Regions from separate parts of the Streptomyces sp. NPDC030991 genome, predicted to be linked through region 2. Evidence: riboswitches for the same ligand, from Rfam matches in the RefSeq annotation. Region 2 holds a riboswitch; the other holds the start of a gene.
The links. A riboswitch is a leader RNA that binds a small molecule or an ion and turns the genes downstream of it on or off. The one in region 2 is predicted to bind glycine.
Positions count from the first base shown of each region.

Region 1: another riboswitch for glycine. It lies ahead of gcvP (aminomethyl-transferring glycine dehydrogenase); the one in region 2 lies ahead of gcvT (glycine cleavage system aminomethyltransferase GcvT).

Region 1 covers NZ_JBVIFR010000016.1:191,618-196,025, reverse strand. Annotated here, with positions in the region: gene ACZ45E_RS28055 (MerR family transcriptional regulator) at 27-650, shown strand; gene ACZ45E_RS28050 (DNA polymerase IV) at 697-2,082, shown strand; gene ACZ45E_RS28045 (PRC-barrel domain-containing protein) at 2,128-2,493, opposite strand; glycine riboswitch at 2,608-2,702, shown strand; gene gcvP (aminomethyl-transferring glycine dehydrogenase) at 2,887-4,408, shown strand, end outside.
Region 2 covers NZ_JBVIFR010000007.1:320,987-325,394, forward strand. Annotated here, with positions in the region: gene ACZ45E_RS16420 (enhanced serine sensitivity protein SseB C-terminal domain-containing protein) at 1-278, opposite strand, end outside; gene ACZ45E_RS16425 (enhanced serine sensitivity protein SseB) at 397-1,173, opposite strand; gene ACZ45E_RS16430 (AAA family ATPase) at 1,263-1,844, opposite strand; glycine riboswitch at 2,057-2,164, shown strand; glycine riboswitch at 2,165-2,283, shown strand; gene gcvT (glycine cleavage system aminomethyltransferase GcvT) at 2,336-3,442, shown strand; gene gcvH (glycine cleavage system protein GcvH) at 3,534-3,911, shown strand; gene glyA (serine hydroxymethyltransferase) at 3,917-4,408, shown strand, end outside.

The DNA of each region.
Region 1 (4,408 bases), on a different contig from region 2:
GAGGGCAGGTCAAAGAGGAGGTCGGCGTGAGAAGCAGCGGCGACGGTACGGCGACGGGCGGTCCGTACTCGTTTCACGGCAGCGCGGCCGATCACACTCCGCAGCGCCCGCAGGCAGTGTCTGCGGTGGCGGGGGAGAGCGGCGGAGCGGCTTCCGAGGAGGAAGTGGGGTACCGGGGTCCGACCGCGTGCGCGGCGGCCGGTATCACCTATCGACAGCTCGACTACTGGGCCAGGACCGGCCTCGTCGAGCCCAGCGTGCGGCCTGCGTACGGCTCGGGGACGCAGCGTCTGTACAGCTTCCGCGACGTCGTCGTGCTCAAGGTCGTCAAGCGCTTCCTGGACACGGGCGTCTCGTTGCAGAACATTCGTACAGCCGTGCAGCACCTGCGGGAGCGGGGCTTTGCGGACCTGGAGCGCATGACGCTCATGAGCGACGGCGCCACTGTGTACGAGTGCACGTCGCCGGCCGAGGTGCACGAGCTGCTCCAGGGTGGTCAGGGAATCTTCGGGATCGCCGTGGGCGTGGTCTGGCGGGACGTGGAGAGTGCCCTGTCACAGCTGCACGGCGAGCGCGTGGACACCGGCGAGACGCTGATCGGGCAGAACCCCGCGGACGAGCTCGCGAGGCGGCGCAACCGCGCGGTGTGACCCTCGTGCGGCCGCGTTGTCAGTGGCGTAGGGCAGCATCGGTGGAGTGAGAGCCGGGCCGACGATTCTGCATCTCGACATGGACGCCTTCTACGCCTCGGCGGAGCAGGCGGCCAAGCCGAGCCTGCGCGGGAAAGCGGTCGTCGTGGGCGGGCTCGGGCCGCGCGGTGTCGTGGCGACGGCGTCGTACGAGGCACGGAAGTTCGGGGTGCACTCGGCGATGCCGATGGGGCAGGCGCGCCGGCTCGCGCCCAATGCCGCGTACCTCGTGCCGCGGTTCCGGTTGTACCGGGAGGTCAGCGAACAGGTGATGGGGCTTCTGCGGGAGCTTTCGCCGCTCGTGGAGCCGTTGAGCCTCGACGAGGCGTTCGTCGATCTGGAGGCCGGTGAGGTGGCCTGGGACGCCGTTTCCGCGGAGGCCGTCGGGGTGCGGCTGCGGGCGGACATCCGGCGGGTGACCGGACTGACCGGGTCCGTCGGGCTCGCCGCCTCCAAGATGCTGGCGAAGATCGCGTCGGAGGAGGCCAAGCCGGCCGGGCTGGTGCTGATACGGCCGGGGACCGAGCGGGCGCTGATCGGGCCGAAGTCCGTGCGGATCCTGCCGGGGGTCGGGCCCGCGACCGGGGACCATCTGCGGCGCGCGGGGATTCTCACCGTCGCCGAGATCGCCGAGGCGGGCGAGGACGAGCTGGTGCGGCTGCTGGGGAAGTCGCACGGGGGCCATCTGTACGCCATGGCGCTGGCCCACGACGAGCGGCCCGTCGTCGCCGAGCGCGACTCGAAGTCGGTGTCGGTCGAGGACACGTACGACGTGGACATCCACGACCGGGTGCGCGTCCGCGCGGAGGTGCAGCGCCTTGCCGACCGGTGCGTGGAGCGGTTGCGGGCGGCCGAGCGGTCGGGGCGGACCGTCGTCCTGAAAGTGCGGCGGTACGACTTCTCGACGCTGACGCGGTCCGAGACGCTGCGCGGGCCGACCGATGATCCCGCGGTGGTGCGGGAGGCCGCGGCGCGGCTGCTGGAGTCCGTGGACACGACGGGCGGGGTGCGGCTGCTCGGGGTCGGCGTGAGCGGGCTCGCCGACTTCACGCAGGAGGACCTGTTCGCCCAGGCGGCCGCCGCCGAGGAGGAGCGGGGCGGGGGCCGGGGCGCGGTGGACGCCGCCGCGGAGGAGGGCGAGCGGGTCGAGGTCGCGGCGGTGGAGGCCGGTCCTGTCGAGCGGCGTTGGATGGCCGGGCACGATGTGCGGCACGCCGAGTTCGGGCCGGGGTGGGTGCAGGGCAGCGGGCTCGGGCGGGTCACCGTACGGTTCGAGACGCCGTACGCGAAGGGGCCGGGGCGGGTCCGCACGTTCCTGGTCGACGACCCGCTGCTGGAGCCCGCGGAGCCGCTGCCGCTGGTGGAGCGGGCAGAGCGGGCGGAACGGGCCTAGACGGGGGCGGGGCCTGTGCGGTGGAGGGCGGCTCGTCCGCGCCCGTTACTCCTCGGTGCCCGCGATACGGCCGAACAGGATGTCCGGGGGCTGCGGGGCCGTGAGGTCGAGGCCGTAGTGGTGGTAGAGCTGGAGCTCCTGCTCGGGGGAGAGGTGGCGGCCCACGCCGAAGTCCGGGGAATCCTTGATCAGGGCGCGTTCGAAGGGGACGCGGAGGGCGCCGTCGATCAGTTGGCTCGGTTCCAGGGGGACGAAGGCGTCGCGGCTGAAGAGGCCGGTGCGTATCGCCGCCCACTCCGGCACCCCCGTGGCGTCGTCGAGGTAGACCTCGTCGATCGTGCCGATCTTGGCTCCGTTGCGGTCGAGCGCCTTGCGGCCGATCAGGTTGCGCGGATCGACGTGGGTCTGCACGTGCCCTCCAGATGGTCGCAACTCGTCTGTAAGCACTACGAAAGAGCACATTGGGGAAGGCGGCCACTCGAGGGAACCGGTCATATCGCCGCTGGTAGGCTGGCAAGCGGCTGCTGACCCCGTGCGGGAGAGTCTCCGACCACCGTCGGAGGCGCCGAAGGAGCAAATCCTCCCCGGAATCTCTCAGGCCCACGTACCGCACGGACGAGGTCACTCTGGAAAGCAGGGCGGGTGCACGTCTTCCGCTCTCACCGACGGTGAAAGCCGGTGTGTTCCGTGCTCGCGCGGGGTGGACCGGTGAAGCTCTCAGGTTGAGATGACAGAGGGGGAGGCCGTCCGGGCAGCCACGCCGTGGTGCCCCTCGCAGGTCGCGATGACCAGGAGGCCTCCGCAATGACCGCCAACCGTACTCCGCTCTCCGCTCTGGAGCAGGGCATCCCCTTCGAGCAGCGCCACATCGGTCCGGACGACGCCGCGCAGGCCAAGATGCTCGCGCAGGTCGGCTACGGCTCGCTCGACGAGCTGACGGCGGCCGCGGTGCCGGACGTGATCAGGAGCGCCGAGGCGCTGGAGCTGCCCGCCGCCAGGACCGAGGCCGAGGTGCTCGCCGAGCTGCGCTCCCTCGCCGACCGCAACCAGGTGCTCGGCTCGATGATCGGGCTCGGCTACTACGGGACGTTCACGCCGCCCGTCATCCTGCGCAACGTCATGGAGAACCCGTCCTGGTACACGGCCTACACGCCGTACCAGCCGGAGATCTCGCAGGGCCGCCTCGAAGCGCTGCTCAACTTCCAGACGATGGTCGCCGAACTGACCGGCCTGCCCACCTCGGGCGCCTCCCTGCTCGACGAGGGCACGGCCGCCGCCGAGGCCATGGCGCTGTCGCGGCGCGTCGGCAAGGTCAAGAGCGGCGTGTACCTCGTGGACGCCGACGCGCTGCCGCAGACCGCCGCCGTCATCAGGACACGTGCCGAGCCGGCCGGCGTGGAGATCGTCGTCGCCGACCTGAGCGACGGCATCCCGGCCGAGATCGCCGAGCGCGGCGTCGTGGGCGTGCTCGTGCAGTACCCGGGGGCCTCCGGCGCCGTCCGTGACATCAAGCCGGTCGTCGACCAGGCGCACGAACTGGGCGCGATCGTCACCGTCGCCGCCGACCTGCTCGCTCTCACGCTGCTCACCTCGCCCGGCGAGCTGGGCGCGGACATCGCCGTCGGCACGACGCAGCGCTTCGGTGTGCCGATGGGCTTCGGCGGACCGCACGCCGGCTACATGGCCGTACGGGAGAAGTTCGCCCGGTCGCTGCCCGGGCGGCTCGTCGGTGTCTCCGTCGACGCCGACGGCAACAAGGCGTACCGTCTCGCCCTGCAGACGCGGGAGCAGCACATCCGTCGCGAGAAGGCGACGAGCAACATCTGCACGGCCCAGGTCCTGCTCGCCGTCATGGCCGGCATGTACGCCGTCTACCACGGACCGGACGGCCTGCGGTCCATCGCGCGGCGCACCCACCGCTACGCCACGCTGCTGGCCGCGGGTCTGTCGGCGGGCGGGGTCGAGGTCGTGCACGGCGCGTACTTCGACACTCTGACCGTCCGGGTGCCGGGCAAGGCCGCCCAGGTCGTCCGCGCCGCCCGGGAGGGCGGGGTCAACGTACACCTCGTCGACGCCGACCACGTCTCGGTCGCCTGCGACGAAACCACCACCCGGGGTCAACTCCACGTCGTCTGGGGCGCGTTCGGCGTCGAGGCGGACATCGAGGCGCTGGACGCCGGGACGGTCGACGCGCTGCCCCCGGCGGCGCTGCGCGGCGACGACATCCTGACGCACCCCGTCTTCCACCAGCACCGCTCCGAGACCGCGATGCTGCGCTACCTGCGCAGGCTCGCCGACCGCGACTACGCGCTCGACCGCGGCATGA
Region 2 (4,408 bases):
ACGCCGCCGACCACCTCGTAGGCGCGGGACCAGCCGGACGCGGAGAGCTCCTGGGCGGAGGTGACGCAGGGCGCGTAGGAGAAACCGTCCACGTCCATGTTCCCGTACTGGGCGTCGGGGGAGCCGGCCTGGCCGTGCCAGAGCAGCATCCAGACCTGCCCGGCGGCGGGGTCGGCGAGGGCCGCAAGGAGCGCCTCGTACGCGTCGTAGCGCCCGGGGGTCACCTGGCGCAGCATGTGCTCGACCTGTCCGGCCGCGGCCGTGCCCGACGCACTCACCCGTAACCGCCCCTTCGTGAACGTCCGTGTTCCGCCCGTGACCGGGGGCGGAGCGCCGCCCGGTCAGGTCATGAAACCAGCTTAAGCGGCGTCACTGACACCGACTTGACGGACGACGTCACCGTTCCCGTGCGTAGAACGGACGTACGCGCGTGCGCAGGAAGTCGGCGACCGGGTCCTGGGTGACGTCGAGGAAGACCAGGTTCACCGGCCAGGCGACCGGGGTCCGGCCGAGCGCGCGGCCCAGCGCGTCCAGCGGGAGGTCCCGCGCGGCGCCTTCCCACTGGGTCAGCCGCACCCCGATGAACAGGGACGGGTCCGCGTCCTCGACGACGGCGAGGCAGCGGTGGGCGCTCAGTACGGTGCCGGCCGCCTCGAACTCCTCGCGCACCGTCGCCAGGAAGTCCACCGGGTCGTGCTGCCAGTCGGGTTCGCAGAGCACGACGCGACCGCCGGTGGACGGGCCGTCCAGCGGGGTGCGTCCGCTGCGGGCCAGTTCGGCGACGGCGGCCGGGGGCAGCGGGATGCCGACGGCGCCGTCCGGGTTGAGCGCGAGCCCGACCTGGGCGGGCAGCCCGCGCGCGAACTCGACGGCCGGGGCGACCGTGCAGTGCATACGGCCGCCGGTGACCTGCATGAACTGCTGTTCGGAGCTGAAGACGGGGACGTACGCCTGGCCCTCGATCTCCAACGTCGGCAGGTCGAGGTCACGGCTCTCGGGGCTGCCGCCCTGGGGCAGCGGTATCCAGACCGGGCTGCGGCCGAGGACCTCGACGATGCGGGCGCCTGCGCCCTCGACGCCGAGCGCGGCGCCGAGGACCTGCTCCAGCTCGTTGGCCGGCCAGCCGTGCGTCGGATGGGGGTGCGCGTCCTCGTGAAATGCCGGGTGTTCCATAGCCGCCGACGATAACCCGTACGCCAGAGGGGCCCCAAGGGTCTTCCGGTGGTCCCTTTGTCCCCGGAGCGTGCTCCCGCTCGTCCCGCTCACCCCCGGAACGTGATCCCGCCGAGGGCGTCGGTCGCCGCCCGGTCGAGCAGCACCGCCGACTCGATGCCCGCCGGGAGATCGCCCCGCTCCGTCGACGTCACCAGCGCGCCCACCGCCCGGCGATGGCGCGCGAACGCGTACCGCGACACCCCGCGGCCCCGCTCCGCCTGGCCCTCGAGGGCGGTGCCGGGCGGGACGTCGAGGAGGAGCAGGTGGACGGAGGCGCCGCGGCGCCGGGCAGCGCGGATCATCCAGCGGCGCACCCACGCCTGGGTGCCGCAGTCGTGCACGACGACGCTGACGCCGGAGCGCATCGCCCGCCGCAGCCCCGCGTAGTGCGCGACCCGGACCAGCGGGCGGTAGAGCGCGTACGGCAGACCGGGGAGGCGGGCGGCCCAGCGCTCCCGGGCGTCCTGGGAGTCGATGCGCAGCGCCGTGACGGCCCGGCGCATCAGCGTGGACTTGCCGCTGCCCGGCAGCCCCGAGAGCACCACGAGGTCCCCCGCGGCGAAGCCGATCCGGCGCGGTGTGCGGCCGCCGCGCCCGCGCAGATCGCGCACCTGGCGACGGCGCGGCATCCGCGCCCTCGGGACCACCGCCGGCACGGGTGAAGCCGTCGTCGCGTACGCCCCCGCGATCGCCTTGTGCACCGTGATCGTCCTCCCCGTTCCGCCCAGGCACTTCTGCCCGCCAAGTGTAAAGAGAAGGTAATGCCCGGCGTGGGGTTTCCCCGTTCCGCGGGCATGCAATGATGTGCCCGCCACACGCACACAACCGCATACCGGCCGCTTGAATCCGCGCGGGAGAGTTCCGGGACCCACCAGCACGACGGGTACCCGGACGCCGAAGGAGCAAGTCCCTCCCTTGAATCTCTCAGGCCCCGTACCGCGCGGGCGAGGCACATCTGAAAAGCGGGCCGTCCGTCCAGCACGGCGGCCCCACCCAAGGTGCAAGCCATGACCATCAGTACGTGTGGTCGGGGCGAACCTCTCAGGTTCCGATGACAGATGGGGAGGCCTCCGCCACGGGGGACCCCTCGCCATCGCCGTCACGCCCGGGAGCACCAGCCATGACCCGTACGACCTCGCTCGACGCCCTGCACCGCTCGCTGGGCGCGACCATGACCGACTTCGCCGACTGGGACATGCCGCTGCGCTACGCCAGCGAGCGCGACGAGCACACCGCCGTGCGGACGAAGGCCGGGCTCTTCGACCTGTCCCACATGGGCGAGATCACGGTGACCGGCCCGGACGCGGCGGCGCTGCTGAACTTCGCGCTCGTCGGCAACATCGCCACGGTCGGCGTCGGCCGCGCCCGCTACACCATGATCTGCCGCGCGGACGGCGGCATCCTCGACGACCTGATCGTCTACCGGCTCGCCGACACCACGTACATGGTCGTCGCCAACGCCGGCAACGCGCAGACCGTGCTGGACGCCCTCACCGAGCGCGCCGCCGGCTTCGACGCCGAGGTCCGCGACGACCGGGACGCGTACGCGCTGATCGCCGTGCAGGGTCCGAACTCGCCCGCCATCGTGAAGTCCGTCACCGACGCCGACCTGGACGGGCTGAAGTACTACGCCGGCCTGCCGGGCACCGTCGCCGGTGTCGAGGCGCTCATCGCGCGCACCGGGTACACCGGCGAGGACGGCTTCGAGCTGTTCGTCGCGCCCGGCGACGCGGAGAAGCTGTGGCAGGCGCTGACCGAGGCGGGCGCCGGGTACGGCCTCGTCCCCTGCGGCCTCTCCTGCCGCGACACGCTGCGCCTGGAGGCGGGCATGCCGCTGTACGGGCACGAGCTGACGACGGAGCTGACGCCGTTCGACGCGGGTCTCGGCCGGGTCGTGAAGTTCGAGAAGGACGGCGACTTCGTGGGCCGCGAGGCCCTGGCGGCCGCCGCCGAGCGCGCCGAGACCGCCCCGCCCCGCAAGCTCGTCGGCCTGATCGCCGAGGGCCGCCGCGTCCCGCGCGCGGGCATGCCGGTGGTCCGCGACGGGCAGGTGATCGGCGAGGTCACCTCCGGCGCCCCCTCCCCCACCCTGGGCAAGCCGGTCGCCATGGCGTACGTCGACGCCGCGCACGCCGGCCCCGGCACCACGGGCGTGGGCGTCGACATCCGCGGTACGCACGAGCCCTACGAGGTCGTGGCCCTGCCGTTCTACAAGCGCCAGAAGTGACGCTGCCACAAGCGCCGGAAGTGACGCTCGTCATCCCCGCGCCCTCCCCCACTGTCACCAGCACCCTCCCGCGTACAGGAGAATTCGCATCATGAGCAACCCGCAGCAGCTGCGTTACAGCAAGGAGCACGAGTGGCTGTCGGCCGTCGAGGACGGCGTCGCCACGGTCGGCATCACGGAGCACGCGGCCAACGCGCTCGGTGACATCGTGTTCGTCCAGCTCCCCGAGGTCGGCGACACCGTCACCGCGGGCGAGACCTGCGGCGAGCTGGAGTCCACCAAGTCGGTCTCCGACCTGTACTCCCCCGTCTCGGGCGAGGTCACCGAGGCCAACCAGGACGTCGTCGACGACCCGTCCCTGGTGAACTCGGCCCCCTTCGAGGGCGGCTGGCTCTTCAAGGTCCGGATCGCCGAGGAGCCGAAGGACCTGCTCACCGCCGACGAGTACACCGAGTTCTCCGGGAGCTGACCCCCATGACCGACATCTCTGCGCAGTCCGTACTGAACGAGTCCCTGCACACGCTCGACCCGGAGGTGGCCGAGGCCGTCGACGCCGAGCTGCACCGCCAGCAGTCGACCCTGGAAATGATCGCGTCGGAGAACTTCGCGCCGGTCGCCGTCATGGAGGCCCAGGGCTCGGTCCTCACCAACAAGTACGCCGAGGGCTACCCCGGCCGCCGCTACTACGGCGGCTGCGAGCACGTCGACGTCACCGAGCAGATCGCGATCGACCGGGTCAAGGAGCTGTTCGGCGCCGAGTACGCCAACGTGCAGCCGCACTCGGGCGCCTCCGCCAACCAGGCCGCCCTCTTCGCGCTCGCCAAGCCCGGCGACACGATCCTCGGCCTGGACCTGGCGCACGGCGGCCACCTCACGCACGGCATGCGCCTGAACTTCTCCGGCAAGCAGTTCAACGTGGTCCCGTACCACGTCGACGACAACGGCCTGGTCGACATGGCCGAGGTC